One region of the Thalassotalea sp. LPB0316 genome, then DNA from elsewhere that is predicted to be linked to it. Evidence: predicted binding sites of a transcription regulator. Region 1 holds the regulator's gene; each other region holds the start of a gene.
What was found. Region 1 encodes FliA, which starts transcription of late flagellar genes. Its sites were predicted from a motif close to CTAAAGNTNNNNNNNNNNNNGCCGATA; they were not measured.
Positions count from the first base shown of each region.

Region 2: LP316_RS12765 (VC2046/SO_2500 family protein) is a predicted target of FliA. The motif match lies at 4,774-4,800, and genes of this name have one in related genera.
Region 3: pomA (flagellar motor protein PomA) is a predicted target of FliA. The motif match lies at 5,792-5,818, and genes of this name have one in related genera.

Region 1 is NZ_CP062946.1:1,665,454-1,676,524, reverse strand. Features, by position in the region: gene LP316_RS07425 (protein-glutamate methylesterase/protein-glutamine glutaminase) at 1-583, opposite strand, end outside; gene LP316_RS07420 (chemotaxis protein CheA) at 597-2,735, opposite strand; gene LP316_RS07415 (protein phosphatase CheZ) at 2,751-3,485, opposite strand; gene cheY (chemotaxis response regulator CheY) at 3,526-3,909, opposite strand; gene LP316_RS07405 (RNA polymerase sigma factor FliA) at 3,950-4,669, opposite strand; gene LP316_RS07400 (MinD/ParA family protein) at 4,697-5,539, opposite strand; gene flhF (flagellar biosynthesis protein FlhF) at 5,572-7,020, opposite strand; gene flhA (flagellar biosynthesis protein FlhA) at 7,053-9,155, opposite strand; gene flhB (flagellar biosynthesis protein FlhB) at 9,285-10,415, opposite strand; gene fliR (flagellar biosynthetic protein FliR) at 10,415-11,071, opposite strand, start outside.
Region 2 is NZ_CP062946.1:2,830,056-2,841,126, forward strand. Features, by position in the region: gene LP316_RS12735 (L-serine ammonia-lyase) at 1-586, shown strand, start outside; gene cysB (HTH-type transcriptional regulator CysB) at 684-1,658, opposite strand; gene LP316_RS12745 (hypothetical protein) at 1,908-2,678, shown strand; gene LP316_RS12750 (ribosome recycling factor family protein) at 2,769-3,137, shown strand; gene LP316_RS12755 (hypothetical protein) at 3,329-3,697, shown strand; gene LP316_RS12760 (YchJ family protein) at 3,777-4,244, shown strand; gene LP316_RS12765 (VC2046/SO_2500 family protein) at 4,207-4,737, opposite strand; gene LP316_RS12770 (ATP-binding protein) at 5,187-6,470, opposite strand; gene LP316_RS12775 (response regulator) at 6,542-7,237, opposite strand; gene LP316_RS12780 (MFS transporter) at 7,553-8,782, shown strand; gene xthA (exodeoxyribonuclease III) at 9,127-9,933, shown strand; gene rlmA (23S rRNA (guanine(745)-N(1))-methyltransferase) at 9,974-10,780, shown strand; gene yfbV (terminus macrodomain insulation protein YfbV) at 10,788-11,071, opposite strand, start outside.
Region 3 is NZ_CP062946.1:1,394,501-1,405,571, forward strand. Features, by position in the region: gene LP316_RS06130 (methyl-accepting chemotaxis protein) at 1-1,434, shown strand, start outside; gene LP316_RS06135 (PEP-CTERM sorting domain-containing protein) at 1,515-2,462, opposite strand; gene dxs (1-deoxy-D-xylulose-5-phosphate synthase) at 2,641-4,506, opposite strand; gene ispA ((2E,6E)-farnesyl diphosphate synthase) at 4,530-5,420, opposite strand; gene xseB (exodeoxyribonuclease VII small subunit) at 5,420-5,665, opposite strand; gene pomA (flagellar motor protein PomA) at 5,909-6,673, shown strand; gene LP316_RS06160 (flagellar motor protein MotB) at 6,687-7,640, shown strand; gene thiI (tRNA uracil 4-sulfurtransferase ThiI) at 7,768-9,222, shown strand; gene LP316_RS06170 (thrombospondin type 3 repeat-containing protein) at 9,459-11,071, shown strand, end outside.

The DNA of each region.
Region 1 (11,071 bases):
CACCAGTAGAAGTGCCGATGGCAAGCAATTTGTAATTTTTATCGCTTTTAACCCGGTGATTGGCTGGGGACAAATTCGACATTGGTCGAGATTTTGACGCCGTTGCAAATTGTGATTGCGGTGTTTGCTGGGCTTGTGATTTTCTTGTAACAATCCCAGGTGCTGTCGTACGGCGCATACTGACACGACGACGAGCTAACTGTTGCACACGTTGACGCAATAAAGCACCAGCATCATCATTATTTGCCGCTATCTCATTAAATTTCTTAGGAAGAAAATCTAATGCGCCCGCGTCTAACGCATCAAGTGTTGCCTTGGCACCTTGGTGTGTTAACGAGGAGAACATTAAAATAGGTGTAGGTGATTGCGCCATGATTTGCTTAACAGCTTCAATGCCATTAAGCACCGGCATTTCAATGTCCATAGTGATAACATCTGGTTTTAAGGTACTAGCCTTTTCAACAGCTTCCTTACCGTTTACAGCGACATCAATAACTTCTAAATTTGCTTCACTATTTAGAATATCTGACACCCGTCGACGAAAAAAACTCGAATCATCAACGACTAATACCTTATAAGCCATTTATTATCTCTACTTATGCGCCTAGCTTTTTATTAATATGTGACTTTTTCGCGTAGTACTTGAGCATATTCGGTACATCAAGGATGAGTGCAATACCACCATCACTTGTAATCGTTGCACCAGCCATACCAGGTGTACCGTGTAATAGGCGATCTAGCGGCTTAATGACCACTTCCTCTTGACCAATCAAACTATCGACAACGAAACCAATCTGCTGTGTTCCAAGCTGAACAATAACAACGTGCCCTTTGTCTCTTGGTTTGTCTTGAATATCTTTAACTAGCCATTGATCTAAGTAGAACAGCGGGATAGCCTTTTCACGAACGATGATCGTCAGTTGGCCATCGACCAAATTGGTATTGGTTAAATCCAAGTGGAATATTTCGTTAACGCCGGCTAATGGTAACGCAAAAGTTTGTTCACCAACGACAACCATTAAGGTCGGTAAAATAGCTAGTGTTAGTGGTACTTTGATTTCAAGAACCGTACCCTTACCAAGTTCAGAATCAATATTAACGGTACCGTTAAGCTGCGTGATCTTGGTTTTAACTACATCCATGCCCACGCCACGACCGGAAACTTCAGAGATTTCAGTTTTCGTCGAAAAGCCCGGTGCAAAAATCAGGTTAAAGGCTTCTTTTTCTGACATACGAGCGGCTGCATCAGCATCTAATACACCTCGCTCAATCGCGATATCCTTAAGCTTATCAGCATTCATACCTGCACCATCGTCTTTAATGGTTAACAAAATATGATCACCCTCTTGTGACGCCGATAAAATAACGGTACCTTCACGTGGTTTGCCATTGGCTTCACGTTTATCAGGCTCTTCAATACCGTGATCAACAGAGTTACGCACCAAGTGAACTAGCGGGTCAGCTAGTGCTTCTACAAGGTTTTTATCTAAATCTGTTTCTTCACCTTCTAAGATAAGCTTAATTTCTTTCTTCAAGCTACGAGCAAGGTCTCGAACAACGCGCGGGAAACGACCAAACACTTTCTTGATCGGCTGCATTCGGGTTTTCATTACCGCACCTTGAAGGTCGGTAGTAACAGCGTCTAAATTTGAAACGGCTTTGGTGAGTTCTTCATCTTCTTTAGTAAGACCTAAGCTGGTTAAACGGTTACGCACTAATACTAGCTCACCCACCATGTTCATAATTTGGTCAAGTCGCTTAGTATCAACCCTAACGGTTGTTTCACCTTGTGTGCCGGCGCTTTGCGTCGGCTTTTTATCTGCAGCTTTAGCCGGGGCCGCTGCTTTTTGCGCTGCTGGCGCTGCCACTGGTTTTGCTGCCGGCTGAGGCTTGGCTACCGGTTGCGGTTTAGCCGCAGCAGGTGGCGGAGTCACAGGAGCAGAAGCTACAGGCGTTGCTCCAGCTTTCGGGCCTTGGCCTTTGCCGTGCAGTTCATCGAGTAATGCTTCGAATTCATCATCGTTTATTTCATCTGAATTTGTCGATGCAGATGTTGAAGGCTTACTCGAATTAGAGGCTGAAAAAGCTCCTTGGCCGTGTAATTCATCCAGTAGTGATTCAAATTCATCGTCAGTAATTTCATCTGATGGTTGAACACTGCTATCTGATGGTGCTGGTGCAGTATCTGACGGCTTAGGTGCACCACCTGAGCCATGTAATTGGTCCAAAAGCGCTTCAAACTCATCTTCTGTCATTTCATCAGATGAAGAGCCTTCACTTACTGCTGGTTCTGGCTCTGGTTCAGGCTCTGGTGTTGCTTCAACGACAACTTCTGGTTCTGCGCCTTCTGGGGCGCTCAAACGATGTAATTCTTCGAGTAAAACAGGGTCAGCTGGATCGATTTCTTCACGGTTTTGTACTTGAGCAAACATTTCATTGATGGTGTCAAGTGCTTGAAGAATGATGTCCATTAATTCAGGGGTTACTTTGCGCTGACCTGTTCGCAAAATATCGAACACGTTTTCAGCACCGTGACAGGCATCAACTAAGTTAGTTAGCGACAGAAATCCTGCGCCACCTTTTACGGTATGAAAACCACGGAAAATTGCATTGAGCAAATCCGCATTATCAGGATCGTTTTCTAATTCAACCAGTTGCTCGGAGAGCAATTCAAGAATTTCACCGGCTTCAATTAAAAAGTCCTGTAGTATTTCTTCATCTGCTTCGAAGGACATAATTCGAACTTCCCCTTAGAATCCTAAGCTTGATAATAGATCATCAACATCATCTTGGCCTGAAACCACATCATCTCGTGTTTCAGTATTAACTATAGGTCCTTCCACGAGATTTTCACCAACCTTTGGTTTAGCGACAGTATCTTGACCTTCAATTTTATTAACGCCGAACATGGTTAACATGTTGATTAAACTATCTTCTACTTCCCTAACAAGATCAATGACTTTACGAATAACTTGGCCTGTTAAATCTTGAAAGTCTTGCGCCATTAACACATCCGTCATCAAGGCGTGAATGTGCTCAGCTTCTTTGTCGGTTGTCACCAATAAAGCGTCAATTTCATGGCATAAAGATTTGAACCCTTCCAGTTCTAGCTGGTTTTTCATCAACTTTTGCCATTGAGGTTTAACAGTGTTTACCTGTGACTGAACCTTATCAAGCACAGGAAAAATCGATTCAACAGCATCCATGGTCTTATTGGCTGCTTCTTCGGTGCGCTCTATTACGTAGTTTAGTCGTTCTTTAGCATCGGGGATATCTGCTGTTGCTAAATCATTAAGACGAGTATCAATTTGAAAGTTCATTAATGAGTCATGCAACTGACGAGTCAGCTTTCCGATCTCTTCAAATAGCTCTGTATTGATTGGTGTTTGAACATCAGCAATAAGCTTATCCGCTTCGTCATTTTGACCAGCTTCTAAGTAGGCAACAAGTTGCTTTGCCTGCTCTAACGATATTAAAGCGCTCATTTAAACACTCCTAAGGTTAACCAACATTCAGTCGTGTTTATTACGCTAAGCGCTCAAAAATCTTGTCTAGCTTAGTTTTTAACGTCGCTGCAGTAAAAGGCTTCACAATGTATCCATTGACACCAGCTTGCGCCGCCATCACGATTTGCTCTTTTTTCGCCTCAGCTGTCACCATCAGTACTGGAATATGTGCTAGCTTCTCGTCTGCGCGAATAGCGCGAAGCAAGTCGATACCCTGCATACCAGGCATGTTCCAATCGGTAACGACGAAATCAAAGTCACCACCTTGTAGCATAGGTAATGCAGTTGAGCCGTCATCAGCTTCTTGAATATTGGTAAAGCCTAAATCACGTAATAAGTTTTTTACAATACGTCTCATTGTTGAAAAGTCATCAACAACAAGTACTTTCATATTTTTATCCAAGGCACCCTCCGAAAGAGTTTGTTTTTTACTAATTCAATTCTTAATTTTGCCAAGATTGCATCCGCGCTTTTAATCGGTGCATCGCTTGACTGTGAATTTGGCTTACTCGAGATTCACTCACATCGAGTACTTGGCCAATTTCACGTAAATTCAGTTCTTCGTCATAATACAATGATAACACTAAAGATTCACGTTCGGGTAAAGAAGTTATACAAGTTGCTAACGCTTGCTTAAAAGCGCTATGCTCAATTTCGTCATGAGGGCTATCTATCGTGGCCTCATGAGCAAAATTTATTGCATCTTCTGTCACACCAAGATCTTCAATACCTATTATTTTACCAGAGCTTACTTCATTAAGCATATCATGATATTCGCGCAATGAGACATTTAGTTTGTCAGCCACTTCGCTATCGGTTACATCACGACCGTGTTCAGCCTCTAATGTTTTGATGGTATCACTGATGAGGCGGGAGTTTCTGTGTACTGATCTGGGCGTCCAATCACCGCGACGAATTTCATCGAGCATAGCACCGCGAATTCTAATACCAGCAAACGTTTCAAAGCTCGCGCCTTTACTCGCATCAAAGTTATTTGACGCCTCAAGCAAGCCAATCATGCCGGCTTGAATTAAGTCGTCTACCTGTACACTAGCAGGTAACCGAGCCATTAAATGATAGGCAATTCTTTTAACCAAGACAGTTTGCTGCTCTATTAAAGCAGTTTTATCTATTTGATCAATATACGCTTGCGTTTTTACCACTTAACATCCGCTCATCAGTTGTTGTTACTATTTCTCTAGTAACTGTTCTATAAAAAACTCTAAATGACCTGATGGCTGATGGGGTATTGGCCAATCTAAGGCATTTTTTGCAATACGCTTAAATCCTTTTGACGCGGGTGAATCAGGAAAAGCTTCAACAATGGCTTGTTGTTTTCTCACTGACTTTCTGATGTTCTCATCAAATGGCACGATACCAACCAACTCGAGGGCAACATCTAAAAAGCGATCGCTAACTTTTGTAAGTTTAGCAAATAATTGCTGGCCTTCCTTAGGACTGCGTACCATATTGGCGACAACTTTAAATTTAAATACGCCGTGATCTCGGCTGAGAAGTTTCATCAAGGCATAACAGTCGGTAATCGACGTAGGTTCATCACAGACCACTAACATGACGTCTTGTGCGGCTCGAGCAAAACTCAAAACCATATCTGAAATACCGGCAGCGGTATCGACAATGAGCACGTCAAAGTCAGTTTCCATATCACTAAATGCCCGAATCAAACCGGCGTGCTCAGATGGCGTTAAATCGACCATCGTCTGTGTGCCTGAGGTAGCAGGAATGATTTTGATCCCCGCGGGCCCTTCTATAATGATGTCGTCGAGTTCACATTCTCCTGACATCACATGAGATAAGTTTTTCTTAACTCGCAAACCTAGCATTACATCAACATTTGCTAACCCTAAGTCGGCGTCTAATACTAGGACCTTTTTGCCCATTTGAGCCATAGCAATTGCAGTGTTGAGTGAAACGTTTGTTTTTCCCACACCACCTTTACCACCTGAAACAGCAATGACCTTCACTTTTTTGGGTTGTTGCATTTTTCGTAAGCCACTCGCTTGATCTAACATCTTCTATTTCTTACTACTTGTACTGTGGTGCTCTACATCACGGCATGAGAAGCCATAGATTGATGAGCCCAATTTATTGGTGCTTGTTTACGTTGTTTGGTAAACATTTTATCAGCAAGCGTAACTAACTTTTCAGCATTTGCAACCTTAATATCTTCTGGCACACGCTGACCGTCGGTTAAATAACCAACAGGTAAGTTATGTTGAATTGAAGTCGATATTATTTCACCGACACTTAAGCTTTCATCTAACTTAGTAAATACACAGCCTGCAAGCGGTATTTTATTGAATCGCTGAACGTTTTCATCCATCACGCTAGCTTGGGTATTAGCCGCTAAAACCAAGTAGTTTTTAATTCGTGCACGGGTATTAGCAACTAGCGTTGTTAAATGCTGGTTTAAGCGCATATCGCGTTGCCCCATGCCTGCGGTATCAATTAGCACGAGTTTTTTATTAGAGAACTGTGCGAGCAACATATCGAGCTCTTTTGCGTCCTCAGCTAACTTCACTGGACAGCCAATAATTTTACCGTAGGTAGTTAATTGCTCAAAACCTGCAATGCGGTAGGTATCCGTTGAAATTAACGCGACAGAATCAGCGCCGTGGATTTGAGCAAAACGCGCGGCAATTTTGGCGATAGTTGTCGTCTTACCAACGCCTGTTGGGCCTACTAACGACACCACACCGCCTTGGCGAATAATGTCGTTATTGGTTGTTTGTAATTGATTGGCCAATAAATGCTTAACTTGCTGCCATGCCTCTTGTTCATTCAATTGGCGAGGAATAAAACCCGCAATTTGATCTGCAAGGTGTTCATCAATCCCCATCGAAGATAATTTATTGACTAAAACAGCACGGTTGGGATCTTTTTGAACGCGATCCTGCCACAATAAACCTGCTACTTGATGCTCTAGTAGCTGGCGAATAGATGCCATCTCTTGCTTCATCCGCTCGAACTCTTCGTTTTGCGGTGTATTAACAGCTTTTGCATCGGTCATATGTTGATGCTCAGTGCCATCGACATCATCAACAGTTGGCTTCGAGGCAAGATGCGGCTCGTCGACCTGAGACTGGGCATTACTCAGGCGCTGGGTAAACTCTTTAAACTGTTGCTCGATAGTTTCAGTGGTATCAGTAGCTTGATGCTTTGGCTTTTGGATATCGCGTTTCAGCAATTCCGCTAAGCTATCAGGGACTTTGGGCATGTTAGCTGAAGGCTGAGCTTCGCCTTGCTCTGTTGATTGACCAACACCTATTGAAACAACATCTTCAGCGATTTGACGATCTGCGCTGGCAACTGCACTTGATGTCTGTGCTGGCTCAGCTGCAACAGGCTGCTGATTGTAATCAACCGCGGCCATAATTTCGATGCCTTCAGGGATTTTTTTGTTCGACATGATGACGGCATCAGCACCTAAAACTTCTTTGATTTCTGCTAGTGCAGTTTTCATATCTCTTGCGACAAAACGTTTAATCTTCATTGTTAACCCCTTACAACATTTTTTGCTGCTGATTATTGTCCGATGGCGCTAACGATTTTTATTTGTTTATCGTCTGGAACCTCTTGATAAGAGATTACTCGTAAACCAGGAATGGTGTACTTAACAAATTTTGCTAACACAGTGCGTAGAATGCCCGATGTTAATAAAATAGGTGTTTCACCTGCCAACTCCTGCTGATGTGCGCCCTCTGTTAGAGATTTTTGCATGCGCTCAGCAAGTCCTGGTTCAATGCCCGCGCCATCGTCGCCAGCCATTTGCATAGACTGATGCAACATCTGTTCCAATTCAGGTGACAATGTTATGACAGGTATCTCATTGTTCGAGCCAACCATATCTTGAACAATAAATTTACGCAGTGAAATACGCGCTGCAGCCGTGAGAACTTCAGGATCCTGGCTCTTCACGCCATATTCAACTAAGGTTTGGACAATTGAACGCATATCTCTTACCGCAACACCTTCGTTCATCAGGTTTTGTAATACTTTCACCACAGTGCCTAACGGCAAGATATCCGGCACTAGCCCTTCAACGAGTTTAGGGTAGCTCTTCGCTAACATGTCTAATAGATTTTGTACTTCTTCATGGCCTAGTAATTGCGCGGCGTTATTGGTTAAGATTTGGCTCAGATGCGTTGCTAAAACGGTAGTTGCATCAACTACTGTATAACCAAGCGCTTGAGCGTGTTCGCGCTGATCTTGCTTGATCCATACAGCGTCTAAGCCAAATGCCGGATCTTTTGTATCGATACCTTCGAGTTTGCCAAAAACTTGACCCGGGTTAATTGCCAGCTCGTGATCGTGACGAATTTCCGCCTCGCCGACCGTAACGCCCATTAAGGTAATTTGATAACTGTTAGGATCTAAGTCTAAATTATCGCGAATATGAACCGCAGGCACCAAAAAGCCGAACTCTTGTGAGAGTTTTTTACGCACCCCTTTAATTCGGTTAAGTAATTCGCCACCTTGGCCTTTATCTACTAATGGGATCAGTCGATAGCCAATTTCTAAACCAATAACATCAACGTGGTTGACATCATCCCAGCCAAGCTCTTTAACTTCATCGGCTTGTTGTGATTCGTCAGCTTGAGATTGAGCCTGCGCTTCTTGCTCTTTCAAGGCTTTGGCGGCTTTGTATTTACTTCCGAAATAAGCCGAAGCAGCAATCATCAATGAGAAAAACAAGAATGCAAAATGTGGCATGCCTGGCACGATTCCCATGACAAACATAACGGCTGCAGCGATGTATAAGCTGCGCTCTTGCCCTAGTTGAGAGCTCATTTGCTCACCCATGTCTTGGGCAGTATTTTGTCGAGTAACAACTATCGCTGTTGCAACAGAAAGTAACAAACCAGGGATCTGCGCCACTAAGCCGTCACCAATTGTCAACAGCGTATAGATTTCAACCGCTTGAGAAAACTCTAAATCATGCTGAACCATCCCGATAACCAAGCCACCAATAATATTGATAAATAAAATCAAAATACCGGCGATTGCATCACCTTTAACGAACTTACTGGCACCATCCATTGAACCGTAGAAATCTGCCTCAGAAGTCACTTCTTGGCGGCGCTCACGAGCTTGATCAGCGGTAATAAAACCAGCGTTTAGATCCGCATCAATCGCCATTTGCTTGCCCGGCATAGCATCTAGCGTAAAACGTGCCGTAACTTCAGAAATGCGGCCCGCACCTTTAGTGACAACAACAAAGTTGATAATGATCAGAATTAAGAAGACGACTAAACCAACGGCGTAGTTACCGCCAATAACAACCGAGCCAAAGGCCTCGATGACCTTACCAGCGGCATCTGGCCCCTGATGACCTTCAAGTAATACCACACGGGTACTGGCAACGTTTAAGGCTAGACGCAAGATAGTCGCAATCAACAACACCGATGGAAACGAACCAAACTCCAACGGCTTTAGCGTGTAAACAGTGATGAGTAGAACTATTAACGCAAGGGCGATATTAAACGAGAAAAGTATATCAAGTAGTGCCGCTGGCATCGGTAAAATGACCATGCCGAGGGCGGCAATGATCAACAAAGGCGTACCTAAGCCAGATAAAAACGATAATTTATTCTTATCAAAACGATTAAATTGAGCGAGTAATTGCATGTACAACTGTGATAATTTTTTGACTCATAACAGTCAAAAAGCAATAACTAGACCAAATATCTCAATCGGGGAGTCAACTGGCTATTTTATCAACAGTTCTACCAAGTGAGTTCAATATTTAAATTGGTCTTAATACTTGTAGTCGTCTGGGATTGGCAAGTTTTTGTCAACCGGAACTGGTCGCTTACCCTTGCCTTCTTTGTATAAATTAAGCTGAAAAACAAAAGCAAGTACTTGAGCAACCGCAGCAAAGAGCTGCTCTGGAATTTCGTCATCAACTTCCGTGGTGTAATATAAGCTGCGCGCTAAGGCAGGTGATGCGAGAATTTCAACGCCGTGCTCTTTGGCAATCGTGCGAATATGCATCGCCATTTCGTCGATTCCTTTGGCAATAACCGTCGGCGCGCCGCTGCCATTAGGATCGTATTTAATCGCTACTGAGTAATGTGTTGGGTTGGTGATGACAACATCGGCATTGGGTACTTCTTGCATCATCCGGCGCTGTGACATTTCGTATTGCAGTCGTCTTATCCGCCCTTTAATTTCAGGATTACCATCAGCGTTTTTCATCTCGTCTTTGACTTCTTGCTTGGTCATTTTCAGTTGCCGAGTGTGATTCCACTTCTGATACGGTGCGTCAATCGCAGCAATGATGATCAACGACATCGACAAGGCGATAAACATCCATAGCAACATATTAACCGCATGACCAAAGTTGCCAGGGCTAATCTCTAAACTCAAATGTAAAATTTCCTCAAACAGACCGTATAGCAAGAAGTAAGCAACCGTTACCACGACTAAAAATTTGAGCAGTGATTTAATAAATTCAACCAAGGCTTGCAAACCAAACATCCGCTTAAAGCCAGCAATAGGTGACATTTTATTGAGCTTTGGTGCGGCAGCTTCCCAAGAAAAACTCATCCCACCTAAGAGTGTATTACCAATAAACGCCGCTAATACAATGATAAAAAACATCCACAACATTGGCGTCATTATCGTAAAAACGGCATCTGAAATCAGGTCGAACAAGGCACTAACGTCAAGTGCTTCTTCACGCGTTAGTGAAAACAAACGGGTCATAATCGACTTCAATGCACGCGTTAATTGCTCTCCCACTAGCAGCATTGCCGATGCGCTACCCAAAAGCACAAACATGGTGCCTAAGTCTTTTGATCTCGCTATCTGCCCTTTTTTCCGAGCATCGGCGAGTTTTTTCGGGGTCGGTTCTTCGGTGCGTTCACCGCTATCACTTTCAGCCATTATGGTGTCCCACAATCAATCAGGTAACAGCTAAAATCAACAGCGCGTTGCCATTGAGCCTCAAAGTGAACAAGAAAATTACTCATGGTTAACCACATAATAATCAAACCGGCGGTCATGGTAATGGGGAAACCAATAGCAAAAATATTAAGCTGCGGCGCTGCACGCGTCATGACACCGAATGAGAAGTTAATCAGCAGCATTGCAGTTAAAGGCGCTAATGCTAGTGACATGGCGGTAGCGAACATCCAACCGCCCCACTCAACGATTTCTTTAAACTTGACAACTTCAAAGTCAGTCGACGGGATTGGAATGGTGTCAAAGCTCGCAACGACAAATTGTAAGAACGCTAAATGACCATCCAATGCCCAAAATAGCAGGGTAGATAAAATTAAGAAAAATTGACCTACCGCTGGCACACTTGTACCTGATGCAGGATCAACGAGTGAGGCAAAGCCCAAACCGGTTTGCATAGCAATAATTTGACCGGCTAAGGTAAAGGTATTGATCACCATAACGGTAATAAAACCAATCATTACGCCAATAATAACTTGCTCTGCCACCAACAAAGTTGTCGCAAAGCTAAATAGGTTATCGACTTTAGCCGGCGGAATTGCAGGCATAACACAAACGGTAACAGCAAGTGACAACATAAG
Region 2 (11,071 bases), 1.2 Mb from region 1:
AATGGATTGGGTTAACTTATTTGCCTTAGCGGTGAATGAAGAAAACGCAGCGGGTAGCCGAGTGGTAACGGCGCCAACCAACGGTGCAGCTGGTATTATTCCTGCGGTACTATGCTACTACAATAAGTTTATTAAACCTGTTGAAGATGATGATTGCATTCGTTATTTATTAACCGCTGCAGCGATCGGTATTTTATACAAAACCAACGCATCGATATCAGGCGCCGAAGTGGGTTGCCAAGGCGAAGTTGGCGTTGCGTGCTCAATGGCAGCTGGTGCATTAACCGAAATCATGGGCGGTAGCCCACAGCAAGTTGAAAATGCCGCTGAGATTGGTATGGAGCACAACTTAGGATTAACCTGTGATCCTGTTGGAGGTTTAGTACAAGTGCCATGTATCGAAAGAAATGCGATGGGCGCTGTTAAAGCGATCAACGCATCACGCTTAGCATTACGTGGTAACGGCACGCAAAAAGTATCTTTAGATAAAGTTATTAAAACGATGTGGGATACGGGTAACGATATGAAGACTAAGTACAAAGAGACATCTCGTGGTGGTCTAGCGGTAAATATTATTGAGTGTTAGCCCATCGTTAAATATCTGAAAAGAAAAGGGGCAGTTTTTCAACTGCCCCTTTTCTTTATCTGTTACGGTATTCTGTCGCTAGTCACTGACGTTATTTTTACCTAACAGGTAACTCAATATCAGCAAACATTTCATCAATTTCTGCGTTATTTTTTAATAACACCGCTTTGGTGACTAAATCTCTATTGAGATGTGGTGCAAAGCGCTCTATAAAATCAAACATATAGCTTCTCAAAAATGTACCACGTCTAAAGCCAATTTTTGTGGTACTGGCTTTGAACAAGTGGCTAGCATCAATTCGTACTAGGTCTTTATCTAATTCATCATCTAACGCCATGGTTGCGATCACACCCACACCAACGCCTAATCTGACATAGGTTTTAATCACATCGGCATCAGTTGCCGTAAACGCTACCTTCGGCTCACAACCTTCTTCTCTAAACGCAGTGTCTAACTGCGAGCGGCCAGTAAAACCAAAAACATAAGTCACTAATGAATACTGAGCGATATCTGCAATCGTAATATCTTTAACATTCGCAAGTGGGTGGTCTTTTCTGACAATAATACTGCGGTTCCAGTGATAGCAAGGTAACATTATCAAGTCGTTATAAAGGTGCATAGACTCCGTTGCAATCGCGAAATCTGCTTCACCTTTTGAGGCTGCATCGCTAATTTGAGCAGGCGTACCTTGATACATATGCAATGAAACTTTAGGAAACTTTTTGACAAATCCCTGAATAATATCAGGCAATGCGTAACGCGCTTGGGTGTGAGTTGTGGCGATGCGCAATTTACCTTCATCAGGCTGGGTATGCTCACGGGCAACGGCCTTAATCGCTTCCACCTTAGATAATATCTCAGTGGCAATATTAATCACTTCATTACCGGCAGGTGTAACATGGGTTAAATGTTTACCTGAGCGACCAAAGATTTGGATACCTAATTCATCCTCAAGCATCCTCACCTGCTTACTGATGCCAGGTTGTGAGGTATACAAACTTTCTGCCGTTGCAGAAACGTTCAAGTTATTATTGAGGACTTCGACAATGTACCGGAGTTGTTGGAGTTTCATAGCGCGTCTTAATTTTTCTTGCTTATATCAAAAATATATACAAAATCATTCTAATATTCCATATTATTTTTACATGATTGTGAATTTATTTTAATCACCTTCTTATTCATCACCCCAAATTGCCCAACAATCACAGCTCTAGCGCTATGTACCTATCAACAATGAAAAAAAAGATATTTAGGCTATGCTTATAGGAGCATTTTTTGTAGACTGCTAAGAGTCTACACAATAATAATCGAGAAGTGGAATATGGTCGCTATTATCATTGGCTTAATCTTCATACTGATAATAATCGTAGTGGTTGTTAACGCCATTCAGCAACAAAAGCAAAAACAAGAACAAGAAAAGCGCGCTAAACTCGCCAAGCAGAAAGCTATTATCGACGAAAACGAAGAGCTTATCGTAAATTTATCCAATATTCCGGCGTCGCCAAATCTAGCGCTGATTTTGCACCGTCGTAGCCTAACCGCCGCAAAAGAAATGAAGAATTTGTCGCCTGAATCTAAAGCGACATCTGCACGAGTTGATGAGCTTGAAGCTCGATTAAACGCAGCAAAAGATGCTGCGCAATCTGCAGGCTCAAGAGACGAACAGTTTCTTTTACCTGACAACGAGAAGCAGATTATTGCATTACTTCAACTGATCAAAAAATTAAGAGTCGTGCTAAAAAGTGAACTCAACAAAGGCATGGTTGACCCTCAAATTTTCAGCATGGAAGATAAGCGCTTAGATTCAATGCAGCTTAAAATCAATATAGAAAGTTTAGTTAAGCGTGGTAATCAAGCGTATAACAACGAAATGGTTGGCTCTGCTCGTCAGTACTATGAAAAGGCATTACAAACATTAAATGACCACCCTGTTCAATCTGAATATGCGAGCCAAAAGCAAGCAGAGATCACCGAGAAACTCAGTGAAATTTCTTCTCAATTAAAGTCGGCAAATGCAGAAGATCGCAAAAAGAGAGCGAAAGCCGAAGAAGATGAGCTGGATATGCTCTTTCAGCCAAAGAAAAAGTGGTAAGTATCAATTTGTTAAAATCGAAGCCAGCAATTTGCTGGCTTTTTTTTTGATGGTATCATGGCGACTATATTGAATTAACATAACTTTATTGTGGCTACTGAAATATCCATTATTTTACCGTCGTTTTTACGAAAATCGCTCAAAGCTTATGCGCTAAAGGCGTTGATAAGGAGCCGCGGTTGTACCCTCAATAGAATTGGCCGTTCACGCAACTGGCAATTATCAGGGACAACCGAACAGTTAGAACTGGTGATTAATGATATTGCTCATAGTGATGAGCAAAGTTGGCAGTGGCTAATTGGTAAGCTATCGAGCCATGTTGCCTATTCCACCCACGAAAGTTTACTCGCCCTTGCTAAGCGAAACCCTAATATCACCGTCAATGAATTAATGGCAAAAGCCAACTGTACCCTCGCACAAGCACGTCAAGTTATCGATGAATTAGAGTGGCTTGACTAAAAAGCGCCATCATTAAACCTAGTTAACCCGAGTTCAGGTTAGTTAATTAACACTTATCACTCAATAAACAAACAACCTGTTCTGTTTGTTCTCGTAATTATTTGCTTAAAAAAAATTCAATTTTTATCTTGCGATATGGTTAAAATTACAGTACTGTTTATCCATACAGTATCTATACAGGTGGTTTTTCTATGAACGTACACACAATATATAACCGAGAAAATGTCATACTTAACCAGTACACACAAACACTTGCTAATATCTACAGCGCTCATAAAACACAAAACAAATGGATTATGATGATTGACGCAGAAGATAACGCGTTAAAGTCAATCTCAGCTAATAACGATTTAGATGCCAAAAAGATCCTTAAAGTACACAGCAATAAAGTAAAGATTGAAGCTGAGAGTATTCACAAGGCATTAACCAAGGGCAACTGTAGTGCTGTAGTTCTATGCAAACAACTTTTCACACCCAACCAAATTGCATGGTTAAGAGAGCAAGCCCAGCGATATAATACCGACTTCATCGTGTTAGAAAGCACGGCAACGGTTCACTAAATATTAACCCGAACAGTGATACCAATAGTAAAGCCTTTGATTTATAGTATCGGCTCAACCTATCGAGCCGATATCCACTATGAAATGTCCTTGCCAAAGCGGTTACAGTTACGACAATTGTTGTCAAGCGCTACACCTTGATCAAGTCATAGCAAATAGCCCTGAACAATTAATGCGTTCTCGCTACAGCGCCTACGCTCTATCTCTTGGTCAATACCTTTATAATACTTACCACAGCGAAAAACAGACAGGTTTGACTGTAGATGAGCTTGAACAGTGGGCAAGGGCTACTACCTGGTTAAAGCTAGAAATTAATCAAACCACCGAGAGTACAGTAACGTTCACCGCAACTTATACAGAGGCCGGCCAACTATATCAAATTCAAGAACACTCTCGTTTTACACAAGAGCATGGTGCTTGGCGTTATGTCGATGGTGATATTTTAGTCCATCAGCAATTACCAAAACCAAAACGCAATGAGAAATGCCCCTGTGGTTCACTTAAAAAACTTAAGCAATGCTGTGGAGTGCGATCGAATCTGCTTTAACCAGTGAAGTTTTTACGTTTTTGAGCCAATTCGCGACATTAGTATTAGGTGCTTGAGCGATTGACTTTGACTGAGGTTGAGACAAACGTTGTTGCTGACACAAAGACAAATTCGCTTTAATTTGCGAAGGAATAAATGCTTTATCATCTCGAAACGCCAAAGGTTTAGGCGCTAAACACTGCTTTAACCGGATGTCGTCAAAGTGCTGTTCAACAACTTCACCTGCTTGATTAAAGTGTGCAATATCTTCCAGTGACTCCAGCGCTAATGGCTGTGATTTAGGTAAATCAAATAAGCGGCGAAGCTGTACTTCAGGATCAATGATTTGTTCATGAGGGTTATTTTCAGCGCGGTGAAACTCACTAAAATCCCTGACATCTTCACTTAGCATCGCTAACATCAACGAAAAATCGCTGCGACGCTTTTCAACGACACAATGATTTAACTGCGATCCTAACTGGGACTCATTGACTAAAAGAGAATCTATCTGCAAAGCAAGATAACCGATAACTGCAACAACTTCCTTTTGTATCGGACATTAATTAAAAAGCTTTAACGATTTTATCAATTGAAATAAATATTATGTTGTTAAACCTCGCCGACTGGCGAGTAGTATTGGCACTACACAGGATAACAATCGCCTATGGGCCAATTGCGGTAGTAAACTTCCCTTAATGAACTGCTTATTGAAAGGTTTTACTTCATTCAGAGTGATAACAAGCCGTCATTCTCGCGAATTTAAATAGCCAATTTAAAGTAAATAAAGTATAGAGCCCCCCTGTGAAAGCATGATCGCCACGGATACTTAGACGAATGGCGGCACTTAGGTAGTGCTATGCGCAGCTATATACTATTCGGGTTCAGCGTTAACGAACGCTGAACCCGAAATAAAATAAGCCTTTTAATACTCGCTTAGAGCATAAAAACTTGATTCGCTGGCTATTACTGAACTATTGGAAACTTTAAACGGAATTTTGCGCCGCCGAGTTCACTATCATCAACGGCGACCTGCCCTTGATGCCATTGCATAATCCGCTCAACTATCGCTAAGCCTAAGCCAAAGCCACCTTTGTCTTTATTGCGACTTTTATCAGCACGGGTAAAGGCTTCAAAAACAGTCGGCTTAATTTCATCATCAACACCTTTACCGTTGTCTTCAACGTCTATGATAACCTCTTCGCCCTCTTGTGAAAGGTTAATAACGATCTGATCATCACCGTATTTTATCGCATTGTTGATATAGTTTGCCAAGGCTCTATCAATAAAGTGTTTATCGCACTCAACATGTAAATTGCCGACGTGATTATTGACTTCAATACTGCCGTGATACTGTTCATATTTTTCCAGATGGCTGTTTACCACATCTATCAATTTATAGTCAGTAAACTTTAGCTGCGGACGATCTGACTCTAGTGTTGAATAAATCAACAACTCATTGATCAGCTCATCGAGCTCCTTGTTATCACTGTCTATTTGATGAATGTACTTACTGCGTTTTTCTTCGTCTGAGGCACTTTCTAGCATTTGCAACGCAAAACGACTTCTCGCTAACGGCGTTCTAAGTTCATGAGCAACGGCGCTAGTGAGTTCTTTGTGTGCATTAATAAGGTTTTTCAAACGAACCGCCATCATATTGAAGGTTTTCGTTAAAGGCTCGATTGCACTGGTCATCGCTTTTGGCGCTTGAACATCAAAGTTGCTATTGGCGATTTCTCGAGCCGCTTTGTCTAAAGCGTCTAAATCGCGTGACATTGGCCACAGCCAGAAGAAAATCAATAGGCCAAACATTACCAAAATTAATATTCTACCCAAGGTAGCAAGTTCTGGTCGGGTAGGTATTTTCATCGGTCCTAAGATAAGTACTTGCTCGGTTTGGCTAACCAGGTGATGGATCATGACATCGTCACCATTTAAATAAATATAAGTTTTGCCCTTTGCCAAGTTGTCCTGATCATCTTTTGTTAATTTCTTAATCGTTGGCATTAAGCGCATACTTAAATTAACTTGAAATTTTTCATTTAATCGAGCGATTTCGTCAGGCCATTGTTCTTCGGGCAGTTCAAGTAAGCGCTCTTCAACCACTGACAGAGCCACTTTATGGCCGGTATAAGAATCTAAGTCTTGTTCTAAATAGATATGCCAAGCTTGATCTAAGAACCAAATAATGGTGAGAAGTGAAAAAACAATGAGAAGAAATAAGCTAAAAAATGTGCGACCAAGTTTCATAGTAATTAATCACTGTGACAAATAAAAAAATAGGGGGATAGCCCCCCTACCTCAGAAAAATATGTGAGTTGTTATGACCATGCATCAGGAACAAATAGATAGCCTTGTCCCCAGATAGTCTTGATTCTAAACGGTGTTTCATTACTGTCGTGTAATTTTTTACGCAGTCTAGATACGCGAACATCAACAGAGCGATCCAAACCGTCGTATTCACGGCCAACAACAGCTTTGTAGATATAATCTCGGTTTTGTACTTCACCCGCTCGACTTGCTAACAACCACAGAAGATCAAACTCTTGGCTAGTTAGTTCAATATTCTCACCTGCTAAGGTAACCTGGCGAGAGCCTCGAGAAATGAATAACTCGCCAATCGTCAAATCACTCGCTTCATTACTCGACGATGGTAACTGACCACGGCGAAGTAACGCATTAACTCTAGCGAGCAACACTCGAGGCTCAACCGGCTTAATCACGTAATCATCAGCGCCAATCTCCAACCCTAAAACCTGATCGAAATCAGTGCCTTTAGCGGTTAGCATTAAAATAGGCCCTTTAAACGAAGGACGAAGGTCACGGCACACGGCAAAACCATCTTTGCCTGGCAACATGATGTCGAGAACAATTAAATCAGGTGTGAAGGTCTCTACGCGCTTAGCTACGGTATCACCTCTAAACTCTTGCTTTACATGCATACCTTCACTTTCTAAAAACTCTGTAATCAAATTCGATAGCTGGCGATCATCTTCAACTAATAGAATTTTTTTCACTGATTTATTTTCAGCCATTTTTTCTTCTCCTACTAATCATGTATTTTCCATTCCTAGGAAGGTCAACATTTTTACACAAGTGTAATTTTTTTTAATCAAGTCTTACATTGTTATGTAAACACATTTCAAATTGATGCTGCCAGATTAAACCTTTAACATTGCGATAACAACTCTAACTACAAGATGTTACCCTAAAAAAACAAATAATTACATGTTGAGAATAGCAGATAAAACTGGCTCGCGGAAAGAGAACTTTAGCTTTACATTAACAATTGCGAGGATATCATGTAACCAAACCTCGCTATCTTCGGTAACATGCAAAAACAACAAGCGGTAAAAGCTTTAATGACCATGATGTTGGTCGTATTGCTAAGTTGTGCAGGTATTGCCCTCCCTTATCCTATTTTAGCGCCTTTGTTTATTAACGAAGTCTCGCCCTTAACAACTTTTGCTGGTATCCATCCAAAACTGCTGCTGGGCATGCTATTGGCTATTTATCCACTGGGGGTATTAGTGGGTAGCTCGGTTATCGGTGCAGCCTCCGATATCTATGGCCGTAAAAAAGTGCTGATGATCTCTTTAATTTGTGCCATGTTCGGCTATTTATTGTCAGCCTTTGCTATTGTGATAGAGAATTACCCACTATTTTTTGTCATGAGGTTTATCACAGGGCTATGCGAAGGCAACGTTAGTATTGCCAAAGCCGTTGCTTTAGATTTGTCGAAAGTACTCGATAAAACCCGATCATTTAGTTTAATTAATGCAACAACCTATGCCGGTTGGCTAATCGGCCCGCTCGTAGGTGGATTTCTTCAGCCATACGGTACAGAGCTAGCCTTTTACGTCGCTGCTGTCTCACTCGCGCTAGCAAGCTTTTTTGTCTTTATCTTTCTAAACCACCAACATGAAACAAAAGCCCCCGTGTCGTTTAGTTGGTCAAATTTATTGATAAAACAAAACTCCATTGGTCTACTAAAAAACCCTTCAATAAAACGGTTCTTTATGGTTTATTTGTTGGTAACCCTAGGGCTAAATGCGTTTTACGATTTCTACCCGTTGTGGCTTGCAGAATCGTTTTCATTTACGCCGCCTGACATTGGCTCTATTACCGCCTTGCTCACTGCATTCATGGTCACAACTAGCGCCATAGTGGTTACCCCGTTTAAACGGCGTTTTGGCTTGTTGACTGGTATATATATAGGTTTGAGCTTTTTAGCGCTCATGCTCTTTTTGCACCTTATTTACGATGCGAAAACCGTCTGGTTTGGCTACCCGCTTATTGGTGTTGCTATCGCATTGTTCAATGGCTTATTGCCCATATATATTTCAGAGCAACACCAAGACGAACAACAAGGGCGATTGATGGGCTTATTGTCGACGGGCTTCTCTCTATCTAATGTTGTAATTTCAATTTTAGGCAGTTTTATTGCTGTTATCAGCACGTTATGGGCAATTATTTTGGGTGCGATCCTTATCGTATGCTCAGTCATTTTGCTATTTTTCATTACTAAAGCGAATCATGAACCTCTCAATGTGTCCCAATAAAGTGGATTCATAGTCCCTAGCAAAGCTCATACTCGCGCTAGTTTGTTGCTAGCTGCCTGATAAAACCTTTACTAAAACTTAGCGCTAACGTAAGTCATAACCATTGAAAAGCACTCGCAAAAACACTATCTTAGGCGCTATTAATAAATCGATAGCGCTATTACTCGATTTTTCCAGTCGATAGTATTGGTCAAGGTAACGGTTATAGCAATCGCGGTTAATACTAGGCATGTGATAAATAAAGACCTGTCGAAAGCAAGTTTGATCACCCAAAATACTAAAATCCAAGTTTTATCGACCACTCGACTGATTAACGATCCCAATATATCCAAGGTAACATAACGATGAAAATCATCTCTTTTAATATTAATGGCTTACGAGCTCGACTTCACCAACTACAAGCGCTAATTGACAAACACGACCCAGATATTATTGGCTTACAAGAAATCAAAGTACACGATGAAGCCTTTCCGTTAGCCGATGTTGAAGCCATGGGGTATCACGTTTATTTTCACGGTCAAAAGGCGCATTACGGTGTTGCTATGTTATGTAAAAAACCTGCGATGGAAGTGATTAAGGGCTTTCCAACCGACACTGAAGAATCGCAAAAACGCATGATCATGGTAAAAACAACCAATGATGCTGGTGAAGTCGTTACCGTACTCAATGGTTATTTCCCACAAGGTGATAACATTGCCCATGAAACAAAATTTCCATACAAGCGCCAATTTTACAAAGACTTAATGCAGTATTTAAATGATCATCACGACAATAGTGAAAATATTGTTGTGATGGGCGATATCAATATTTCACCTATCGATTTGGATATTGGCATTGGCGAACCGAATCGCAAGCGTTGGTTAAAAACCGGTAAATGTAGCTTCCAACCAGAAGAGCGTGAATGGTTAAAAACATTAATGGACTGGGGATTTGAAGATACGTTCCGTAAACTATCACCTGATGCATGCGACAAATATTCGTGGTTTGACTATCGTTCACGTGGCTTTGACGATAATCGCGGTCTGCGAATTGATGTTGTACTAGCAACGTCTAGTATGGCCCAAAAGTGTATCGAAGCCGAAATTGATTACGAATTACGCGGTATCGACAAACCTTCTGATCACGCGCCAATTTGGTCTACCTTTAAATAAACACTTAACAGTGGCCAACCAATTGTTGGCCTTTTAAATTATGTCATATCAATATAGTTGTCCGCTTTGCCAATCGCAGTTACACGCGCAGGAAAAGTCCCTCGTATGTGTCAACAATCACAGTTTTGATCGCGCTAAAGAAGGTTATTACAACCTACTGCCGGTTCAATATAAACATTCTAAAAACCCCGGTGATAACAAAGCTATGGTCAATGCTAGAAGAGCGTTTTTAGACAAAGGCTACTACCAACAGCTCGTTGATAAAATGCTCGATATCTACCAAAACTTGGGCAACACTGCCGGTGTCGTCTTCGATGCGGGTTGCGGCGAAGGTTTTTACACCCACCAACACAAAACGGACCATAATCAGGTATATGGCATCGACATATCAAAAGAGGCGATAAAAAAAGCGGCCAAACGCTACAAAGCCTGTCACTTTAGTGTAGGCACCTTGTCAAAATTACCATTTTTTGAGCATTCAATTGATTGGATAATTAACGTATACGCCCCCATCATCGAAAGCGAGTACACGCGCGTTTTAACGTCTGGGGGATATCTACTTACGGTTACACCTGCGCGTAACCACTTGCATGAACTAAAACAAAAAATCTATCGCGAAGCACTTCAGCACGATGATGAAAAACTCCCCATCAAAGCATTGCCTCTCATAGAACAACATCAGCTAACCTATAACATGGATATCGAACAAGGTGATGATGCCCTACATTTGTTAGAGATGACCCCATTTGCGTTCAAAGCAACACAAGAAGTAAAAGACTCACTAGCGAACTTAGTTAATTTTCAATGTCAGGCAGACTTTTTAATTAGAGTGTATAAAAAGCCATAGCTAACAATTACTTAATGCTAGATTGGTAGGTGATGTTGAGTAGTTTTGCCAAATCTATATATTTAGGGCGCCCTGTTGATAACTCAAGATTACCGCCTTTTTCATTAAAACGAGCTAAGCCTTCTTTGTACCAAGCTGATAGCCCTGGAGGCAAGTCTTTGTCAGCCTTAACACCTAACACCACCAAGACCTGGACCGGCATAGATAAAGCAAAGATAGTGTAAAAGACAAGTAGCTGTAGATCACTTTGACCCGTTACTAAAGTAAAGAATAAGACAATAAACAGACTAA
Region 3 (11,071 bases), 270 kb from region 1:
GTGGTGATCAATTTAACCGATGTCCAAGAAGTACAAAATTCACAAGATGTGATTAATACCGCGATTGATAACCTTGATCGGTTAATTGAATTTCTTACCCGCTTGGGAGAAAGCTACGATACTGATGGTTTAATCGAACAGTTTGTCGATGAATATCAAAAGTCGAAAATGCTACTGAATAACGATCAAAATATTTTTAAAATTAAACTCCAGCAACTAAATAATATCGCTAGTTTAGAGGACAGCTTACTAGCCTCTGAGCAGGTTTCACAGCAAGCGATAGCGACTATTGATAATTTGTTAGCTAAGGTAAATAGCAACCTCGCAAGGGTGCAAAAAGAATTATCTGACAACGTTGCTCAAGGTGAAACTAATACCGTTTTAATTCTCGTTTTAGTGTTAGGTATTGGTAGTGGTATTGCCTTTGCCACGATCCGCACCATGATTGAACCACTTACCCGTATCAACAAAGTGCTCAATGCCGTAAGTCAAGGCGATTTGACTCGCAGATTACGTGACGATTCTGATGACGAGTATGGCCAACTGTCTAAAAACATTAATAACGTCGTTAGCTATCTCAAAGATCTGATTGCCGAAATCAGTAATAACTCTCATCAATTAAACAGTGCGGCGTCACAATCTAGCCAAGAGATTAAAGAAGTCACTCAGGCGCTTGGTGAGCAAAAATCGACGGTAGAACAGGTTACCAATATCACTGCTGAGCTCAGTGACAGCGCTGATGTAGTTTTAGAGAAAAGTAGTGATGCAGAAAGTCAGATGGCTGAAGCACTCAATCAAAGTGATCAGCTTAAAGGTATGGCGCAAAGTACCAACGATAGGGTTCATTCATTGGCCGCTATGCTTGAGGCAACGTCAAATTTAATGGCGAAATTACACAAAGAATCAACCAATATTGGCGGTATTTTAGAAACTATTCAAAGCATTGCTGATCAAACTAATTTATTAGCTTTGAACGCAGCGATAGAAGCTGCTCGTGCGGGTGAAGCAGGTAGAGGCTTTGCTGTTGTTGCTGATGAAGTGAGAATGTTGGCCAGCAGAACGCAAGAATCGACGGCAGAAATCAACTCGATGATCGGCTCGTTACAGCAACAAACATCACAAGTAGTCAATGAGATTGATCTTGGTCGTAATGAGGCAAGTGATTGTCAGCAAGACACTCAGCAATTGCTACAAACCTTATTGTTGATCAATCAGGCAATTGAGCAAATGCATAAGATGAGCTCAGATATTGCCGATTCTGCGCGATTACAGAATCGTTTGAGTAACGACATTAATTCAAGTATTCATGAAGTGATGGAACAAAGTAGTTTGACGAGCGAAAAATCATCATCGACGTTAAGTTATTCACAAAAGGTTGCCGATCTTGCTGTTAAGTTAGATAGCAGTGTGGATAAGTTCAAAACAGAGCTATGATAATATTTAAGTAAAAAGTTCATAAAAAAATGCCAATCGATTGATTGGCATTTTTGTTTTAAGATTCTTAAAATCGTGTATTAAGAGCGTTTAATTCGTCTTAAAGTCATCATGAGTAAGCCTGATGACAAAATTAATAATGATGATGGTTCAGGCACTGATGTTGTTTCTGCTGCAGGAGGATCATGCGCCCAGATACTGAAGTGAGAAACCGCATTGTAATCCCAAGTACCTTCGAAGTTGTAGGCAGTATCACCTAAACTGATATCTAAGCCACCGTCGATAAGATCATAAAAATTGAAGTCATAAATCGCCCAGCCAGAGGTGTCTTCACCACTCTTAGGGTTTGGTCCTTTGATTACGAACGCTAAATGGTCAAACACCGTAGGTCTGCCCAAGGCGTTAGTAGCAGCGGGGATAGCTGCTGGATCAACTGATAAACTCCAATTGCCGTTATTATTTCCAGACAAGACAAAGTTGATTACTTGTGAGAGATTAAAACCGTTGATGTACTCGTACTCAAAAGTAGCGCCATCGTCGTAATCACCAATACCGCCAAGTCTTATCCAACCTGGATCATCGGCTGTGCCATCGTTATTTAAGTCAACCAGACTGTCGTTTGGATGATCTAAGAAGAAGCTACCACCAATATAATTACCGTCTTTATTGGCTTCTTGGTTAAGCAAGCCTTCACCTAGTGCGCCGTTATTATTGGCTAATGTATCTGTGCTCGGATCATAATCTTTATTAAGATTACCCCAGTCGTTATGAGGGCTAGTGATGTAACCTAAACATTTAGTAGCATGTAGAGCATCATCAGTCGCTGGGTCATTATCTGTTGTAAAAACAGTATCGCCGGTATTACCGCCACCTAAGTTCTCAACAATCTGAGTAATTTGCACTGAAGAGGTTGAGCAATTGCCATTTGAGGTGACGTTATTTGTGTCGGTTAAAGTTATTACACTGGCATTGGTACCAAATGCAAAAGTTAAGGCTACTAGTGATAGTTTAGGTAATATGTGTTTCATCACGATTCCAGAAGCTAAATTTAAGACATATCCATTTGCTGTTTGTTAAGCAAAAATTAAGCCAAAAGTATAACCTGTTGTTTTGGTTGATTTTAATTTTTATTCTTAAAAAGAGCTGTTAAACAATTAGACACTTAGCTGCTAAAGTTAAGCTAAGTGCCTTATAATATGGGAGGAGTTAAAGCGTGAGAAATCGTTTTACTTTTTCTAAAATGCCCTCTGCATCCAAGCCTAGTTCTTGATGGATTTCAGCCTGAGTGCCGTGCTTAATAAATTGATCAGGCAAGCCAATGTTTAAAATCTTGACACTTATGCTTTGACTCAAGATAAATTCATTAACGGCTGAACCTGCACCACCAGCAATAGCGTTGTCTTCAATTGTCACTAAAGTCGAGTGATTTTTAGCCAACTCAACCAATAACGACTCATCGAGAGGTTTAACAAAGCGCATATCAACTAAGGTTGCATTGAGCTTTTCAGCAGCCTTTTCAGCTTCACCTAGGGTAGTACCAAAATTTAAAATAGCGATATTTTCGCCTGTTGCTTTAACAACGCCTTTGCCCACTTCAATTGTTTCATTAATAGCTGGAAGCTGAGCGCCTGTGCCGCTGCCACGAGGATAGCGAACGGCGGCAGGTTGGTTAAGTTGGTAACCCGTTGTTAGCATCAGTTGACATTCGCGTTCATCGCTTGGTGTCATAATGGTAATATTTGGAATGCAGCGTAAGAAGCTCAAATCAAAAGCGCCTTGGTGGGTTGGCCCATCAGCGCCGACAATACCTGCGCGGTCGATAGCAAATAGCACTGGCAAGTTTTGGATCGCAACATCGTGAATAAACTGATCGTAGCCGCGTTGTAAAAAGCTTGAGTAAATCGCGACAACTGGTTTTTTGCCGCCAATTGCTAAACCTGCGGCATAAGTAACTGCGTGTTGCTCGGCAATCGCGACATCGAAGTACTGCTCAGGGAAACGCTGAGAAAATTCAACCATGCCAGAACCTTCGCGCATTGCCGGTGTTATTGCCATTAAATCGCTATCATGCTCTGCCGTGCGGCATAACCAATCGCCAAAAATTGCGGAGTAGGTCGGTAAACTCGGCGCCGATTTAGGTAAATTAGTTTCTTCAGGATTGAACTTAGGTACCGCGTGATACTTGATCGGATCATTTTCTGCTTGTTGGTAGCCTTTACCTTTTTTGGTGGCAATATGCAGAATTTGTGGCCCTTTGAGGTTTTTCATATTGCTAATGGTATCAACGAGCCCATTAACGTCATGACCGTCAATAGGTCCTATGTAGTTAAAGCCAAGCTCCTCGAAAAACGTACTTGGTACGACCATACCTTTTAAATGCTCTTCAGCGCGGCTAGCGAGCTCTTTAATCGGGGGTAAGTTCTGTAAGATTTTTTTCGAGCCTTCGCGAATACCGGTATAAAAACTACCTGAAAGTAACTTTGCTAAGTGATTATTAAGCGCACCGACATTTTCTGAAATCGACATTTCGTTATCATTTAGAATAACTAGCATGTCTTTATTGATATCACCTGCGTGGTTTAACGCTTCAAATGCCATACCGGCAGTCATAGCACCATCACCAATCACGGCAACCACTTTTCGGTTTTTTCCTTCTTTTTCGGCAGCGACAGCTAAACCTAAAGCGGCCGAGATTGAAGTTGAGGAATGACCAACGCTTAACACGTCATATTCACTCTCTTCACGCCACGGAAATGGGTGCAAGCCGTCTTTTTGACGAATCGTGTGCAGTTGATCGCGACGACCTGTTAAAATTTTATGTGGATAAGCTTGATGGCCAACATCCCAAATCAGGTGGTCAAACGGTGTGTTGTATACGTAGTGAAGCGCAACCGTTAATTCAATGGTGCCCAATCCCGACGCGAAATGACCACTACTTCTACTAACTGAATTTAATAAAAAGCGGCGTAATTCCTCGCTCGCAGCAGGCAGTTGCTCTTGCGATAACGTTCTCAAATCATCAGGAGTATTGATGTTCGCTAAGATGGGATAATCAGATAAATTAGTCGTCATAAATTACTTTTTATTCATTCGAATTAGTGCGTTCTGCTAACGATAAAGTGAGCAAAGGCTTTTAAATTTTGCATATTGTACGGCAAAGCGTCTAATGCTTGAAGTGCTTGTTGTAATAAGTCTTGTGCTTTGGCTTGGGCGCCGTCTAAGCCGAGTAAGCTCGGGTAGGTTGACTTGTTCGCTGCAAGATCGGAACCGGCTGGTTTACCAAGTTCTTCTTGGCTAGAAGTAATATCGATAATATCGTCTTGTACTTGATACGCAAGGCCTACACACTCAGCAAATGTTGCGAGATATTTTTTATGCTCTAGTGTGATATTCGGTGCGATTAGCGCAGGCATAATTACCGAGGCTTTTAACAATGCACCCGTTTTTAATTGATGGAGATGTTCGAGCTCGGTTAGCGATATCGATTGATCGGTAGCGGATAAATCAAGTGCTTGCCCACCACACATGCCTTGGTAGCCCGATGCGCTGACAAGCTGCTGAATTAATTGAAGCTGAGCGGGTTTTGTTCGCTCGCTAAACGGGTGGTTAACGAGGATATCAAAAGCTAGCGTTTGCAGTGCATCGCCAGCTAAGATCGCGGTCGCTTCATCAAAAGCTTTATGACAAGTTGGTTGGCCGCGGCGGAGATCGTCGTCATCCATTGCGGGTAAATCGTCATGAATGAGTGAATATGCATGAATACATTCAAGTGCACCAGCGATGCCGTCAAGATCATCCAGTGAGACATCAAGCGTTGTTCCCGTGGTGTATACCAAATAAGGGCGCATGCGTTTACCACCTAGTAATAGGCCGTAGTGCATCGCATCGAGTAATTTTTTATCGTTTGGTGCGATCGCAGAAATTTTATCTTTAAGAAATTGATTGATGCGATCTTGGTAATATTCAAGCTCGGGTAATGGTGTCACTAGTGTTCACTCGGCTGAAAATCAAAGGGGACTGGTTGTTGATCGTGCTCTTGAATAAGCGCGTTGATTTTGTGCTCGGCGGCTGACAGTTTTTGTTGGCTAGTTTTACTCAGCTTTAATCCGCGCTCGAACAATGCCATTGACGTTTCTAAGTCCAATTCACCTGTTTCTAGCTGTTCAACGATATCATTGAGTTCGCTAATTGACTCTTCAAAACTTAAATTTTCAATTTTCTTTTTTGCCATGTCGCTGTGTCATCGTATTTTCACTGGCGCAAAGTTACCCTACATAAGGGGTGAGGTCAAATATCTGTGTGGCAAATTAACGTATTGTTGACTAGTTTTAAGGTAAGGAAAAAATCTCAGATTTTGGTTAAGTTACTGACATATTGGACGATAATTTAATTAATGATTTTTCTAACAAACATTCATGATGTATTATCAGCGTAATAACAAGATAAAAAATCTAAATACGTTTAGGAGGCTTTCGTGGATTTAGCTACGGTTCTGGGGATGTTGGGCGCAATTGGTTTCATAGTGATGGCTATGATTCTCGGTGGCGACATCAGTATGTTTATTGATACCCAGTCAATCTTAATTGTATTTTGTGGTTCAATTTTCGTTGTTTTATCTAACTATAATCTCGGTCAGTTTTTCGGTATCGGCAAAATCATGGGCAAGGCGTTCATGTTTAAAATTGAAAGCCCTGAAGAGCTGATTGAAAAATCAGTTGAAATGGCAGATGCCGCGCGTAAAGGGGGCTTCTTAGCACTCGAAGAGGCAGAAATAACCAACGGCTTTATGCAAAAGGGCGTCGATATGTTGGTTGACGGCCATGATGCTGACGTGGTTCGCGCCACCATGCAAAAAGATATTACCTTAACCTCGGATCGTCATGAAACAGGGGTTGGGATGATGAAAGCATTGGCTGAAGTTGCACCGGCAATGGGGATGATAGGTACTTTAATCGGCTTGGTTGCAATGTTATCTAATATGGATGATCCGAAAGCGATTGGTCCAGCGATGGCGGTAGCACTATTAACAACTTTATACGGTGCTTTCCTTGCTAACGTTATTGCCATTCCTATCGCTAATAAACTTTCGCTTCGTTTAGCCGAAGAAAAACTAAACCAAGAATTAGTACTTGATGCTGTATTAGGGATTCAAGACGGACAAAACCCACGCGTAATAGAAAATCTATTGAAGAATTACCTTGCTGAGAGTAAGCGTAAAATAGATACCACAGAAGAGTAGCGGAGGCGTATTTATGTCAAGTCCTCCTCCTGAGTGTAAGTGCCCACCTGCTGGCTTGCCGGCATGGATGGGGACTTTCGCCGACTTAATGTCGCTCTTAATGTGTTTCTTTGTATTGTTACTTTCATTTTCAGAAATGGACGTACTCAAGTTCAAGCAAATCGCTGGTTCGATGAAGTTCGCATTTGGTGTACAAAATAAAATTGAAGTCAAAGATATCCCCAAAGGCACCAGTGTTATTGCCCAAGAGTTTCGCCCTGGCCGCCCTGATCCAACACCGATTGAAGTTATTCAACAGCAAACAATTGAAATGACCCAGCAAATGCTCGAGTTTCAAGCCGGTGATGAAACATCTGCAGGTGGCCGCCAGGAACAGCGTGGTACGCAACGCGGTGGTCAGTCACAAAGCACTGCTGAGCAGTTATCTGCGCAACAAATGCAACAGGCGCAAGAAGAGTTAGAAAAAGCCCAACAGTCGGAAATTAATGAACTCGTTAAGAAAATCGCAGAGCAAATGGAAGAGCAAATTCAAGACGGTGCGATAGAGCTTGAATCACTCGGCCAGCAAATTATTATTCGCATTCGCGAAAATGGCTCGTTTCCTTCGGGCTCAGCGTTTTTGCAGCCTAAGTTTAAACCGATTATTCAAGAAATTGGTGAGCTGTTAAATACAGTGCCAGGTGAAATTATGGTCTCAGGTAATACTGATGATCGCGGTATCAGCTCTGAGCTGTTTACTTCGAATTGGGATCTGTCGACTAAACGCGCCGTCGCCATTGCTCACGAACTCATCAAGGTACCCAACTTCGATGAAAGCCGCTTATTAGTTGTTGGCCATGCCGATACTAGGCCTTTAGTACCCAATACTAATGCGCTTAATCGTCGACGTAATCGCCGTGTTGAGATTTCAATCAACCAAGGCAAGGCAAAAGAAACTGATCCCATTTCATTAACTGAAGATCAGTAATTGCAGCCAGAGCAAATACATTAGAAGAGCTACTTTTAGGTAGCTCTTTTTTTGTACAATTTATGACATGCCGTTAACGATGAATTCATGTATAATGCGCGCCAATTATTTTTAGGTGGTATGATTGATGAAATTTATTGTTAAGTTACAAGCTGAGATCGCGATTAAATCTCGCCCTGTTCGCAAGCGTTTTACGAAGATCTTAGACTCTAATATTAAGAACGTATTAAGACGTGTTGATGAGCAAGTTACAACGCGTGTTAACTGGGATAATATTGAAGTTAACAGTAAAAACGAAACTCCTGAAAACCGCCAAAAACTCATCGATACGCTCAAGTGTATTCCCGGTGTTGCACAATTTATTGAAGTACAACAAAAAGACTTTGTTGATTTACACGATGCCTTTGAAAAAACCTTAGCAGTTCATGCTAAAACCATTGAGAACAAAACCTTTTGTGTTCGCATTAAGCGCACGGGTGAGCACGACTTTAATTCGTTAAAAGCCGAGCAATATATTGGCGGCGGCTTAAATCAAAGTGTTGAATCAGCGTCTGTTCGTTTGAAGAATCCACAAGAAACCATTCGTTTAGAAATTAACAAAGACAAGTTGTTTATCGTCACTGAGTTACACAAGGGCTTAGGTGGCTTTCCTATTGCAACGCAAGAAGACGTTTTATCGTTGATGTCAGGTGGTTTTGACTCTGGCGTATCAAGTTATCAGATGATCAAAAAAGGCTCGCGCACCCATTTTTGTTTCTTTAATTTAGGTGGCTCAGCCCATGAAGTTGGCGTTAAACAAGTCAGCTACTACTTGTGGAATAAATTTGGTGCCTCGCACCGCGTAAAATTTTTCTCGGTAGATTTTGCGCCGGTGGTAACAGAGATTTTAGAAAAAGTTGAAAATGGCCAAATGGGAGTTATTTTAAAGCGTATGATGATGCGTGCAGCGGCGAAAATTGCCGAAAAACGCGGTATTCAAGCATTAGTTACGGGTGAAGCACTTGGCCAAGTATCAAGCCAAACACTGACTAACCTCAACGTGATTGATCGCGTGACTGACACCTTAATCCTGCGCCCATTAACAGCCTACGACAAACAAGATATTATCGATATCGCCCGCCAAATCGGTACTGAAGATTTTGCTAAAACGATTCCTGAATACTGTGGGGTAATTTCGAAAAAACCCACGGTAAAAGCCGTGTTGAGTAAAATAGAAGCAGAAGAAGCTAACTTCGACTTCTCTATTCTAGATAAAGTGGTTGAAGATGTTGCTATTTACGATATTCGGGATATTGGCGAGGAGGCAGAAGCTGAAGTGCCGTCGATTGATGCGGTATCTGAGCTCGATGAAAATGCCGTGGTTATCGATATTCGCAGCCCTGAAGAAGAAGATGAAAACCCATTAGAAATTGACGGTATTACCGTTAAGCACGTACCTTTCTATAAGCTAGCTACTCATTTTGGTGACTTACCGCAAGATGTTGAGTATTACTTATATTGCGATCGTGGGGTGATGAGTCAACTTCAAGCACTGTATTTACACGATAATGGTTATAAGACGGTTAAAGTGTATCGCCCTTAACGTTTAAACCAATCCATTTCAAAGCCAGTTTATCGCATCGATAAGCTGGCTTTTTTGTTCATACTGGTTTGAAATTTAGGTTGTGCACTTATTACTTTACAGTTTTTTAATCGTTTTTAGGTCATTCTTTTGTCGTTACTTGTGCGAGAGTTGTTCATCTGTTAAATTTTTGTAACAAATTTACCTGTTGGTAAATTTTTCTAAACAAATAATAAAAATATATCAAAGGATTGCAGATGAAATATCACAACCTTAAGCCGATTAGCGCTGCGGTTAATGCTGGTTTGTTACTTATGCTTAGTGCGTGTAGTGGCGGCTCAGATGACCCGAAACCTGTAGTTGAACCGCCTCCTCCCCCACCACCTGAACCCACTTCATTTAACGTAACAGTTATTGATGGTTATATTCGTGGTGCGATTGCTTATATCGATCTCAATGGTAATAAGCAATTAGACGAAGGTGAACCGTTTACCGAAACCGTGGAAGGCGGTGAAGGTGTTATCGATACCACGGGCTTAGGGTTAGTACCTGAAAACGTTAGTGTCATTGTTGATATTCCTGCTGGTGCTGTTGATGAAAGCACGATTACCGAGGACAACCCTGATGGTGTGCCAATCTCTGAGGATGAGGCATTCCAGTTAGTGTCATTACCAGGTGAAAATGTAGCAACACCGGTTACTACACTTATTTCTATGGTGGCTGGAGAAGAAGGTGATGTTGAAGCTGCAAAAGAAGAAGTTGCTGAGCAATTAGGTATTACCACCGATGAAGCATCAAGTGATTACATTGCCGATGAAAATGAAGAGCTTACTGTCCTTACGGAAGTGATGATTGCCAATGAAGTCATTCCTAAAAACGTAACAACTGATGTTGACTCAGCAGACGTTGTTGTCGCTACAGAAGTGACTTCAACGATTGCTGGCGTAATAGATAAGGCATACCAAGCCGGTACGTTAACAGCGCAAAAAGGTGTGATTAATCAAGCTACGGCAGCGGTAACCTCCGCGGTTAACACAGTTACTCAAGAGCAAGGAGAGCAGCTAACTGGTATCGATAGTCAAGTGCTTGGTGATATCGTTGAGCAGGTGGCAGATGTTGCTAGCGATGCTTATGACAACTTAGTGACATCGGATCAAGAAGTAACAGAAGCTGAGCTTGCAAAAGCAAAAGTTAAGTCAAAAGTAGTCTCGAGTTCTGTTGCTAAAAATATTGTTGAGCAAGGTACATCAGAAGAAGGTTTGTCAGAACAAGCTGTAACTGGAATTAAAGCGTCTGCTGGTGTTATTGCCGAAGTAGTTGACGACCTTGTTGATGAGCAAGCTGAAAGTGAAGAAGGCTTGTCTGATGACGCAATTGAAGGTATCCAAGATGTGACTGATATCATAACTGATGTTGTCGAAAAAATTGTCGCACAACAATCAGGTGGTGAAGAAGGTTTAACAGCAGAAGAAGTTGCTAATGTAGCCACAGCGATTGCCGTAGTAACCAAAGTAGTTGAACAAATTATCGAAAACAATGCGGGTCAAGAAGGTGGTGTCACGGTTGAAGATGTCACCGCTATTGCGCAACTTGTTGCCGAAGAAGCTGTTGAGCAAGTAGAAGAGTTAGCTGAAAGCGGTTTAACGGAAGAGGAGATCCAAGAAGAGATCTCTGACAACGCTACAGAAACAGCAGAAGATCTAGAAGATGCGGTTAAGAATGACGTTGCTATCGATGATTTGGACGGCGATGGTATTGCCAATGATGAGGATGATGATATCGATGGCGACGGTGTTGCCAATGAAGATGACGCTTTGCCATTCAATGCCAATGAGTCTCAAGACAATGATAATGATGGCATTGGTAATAA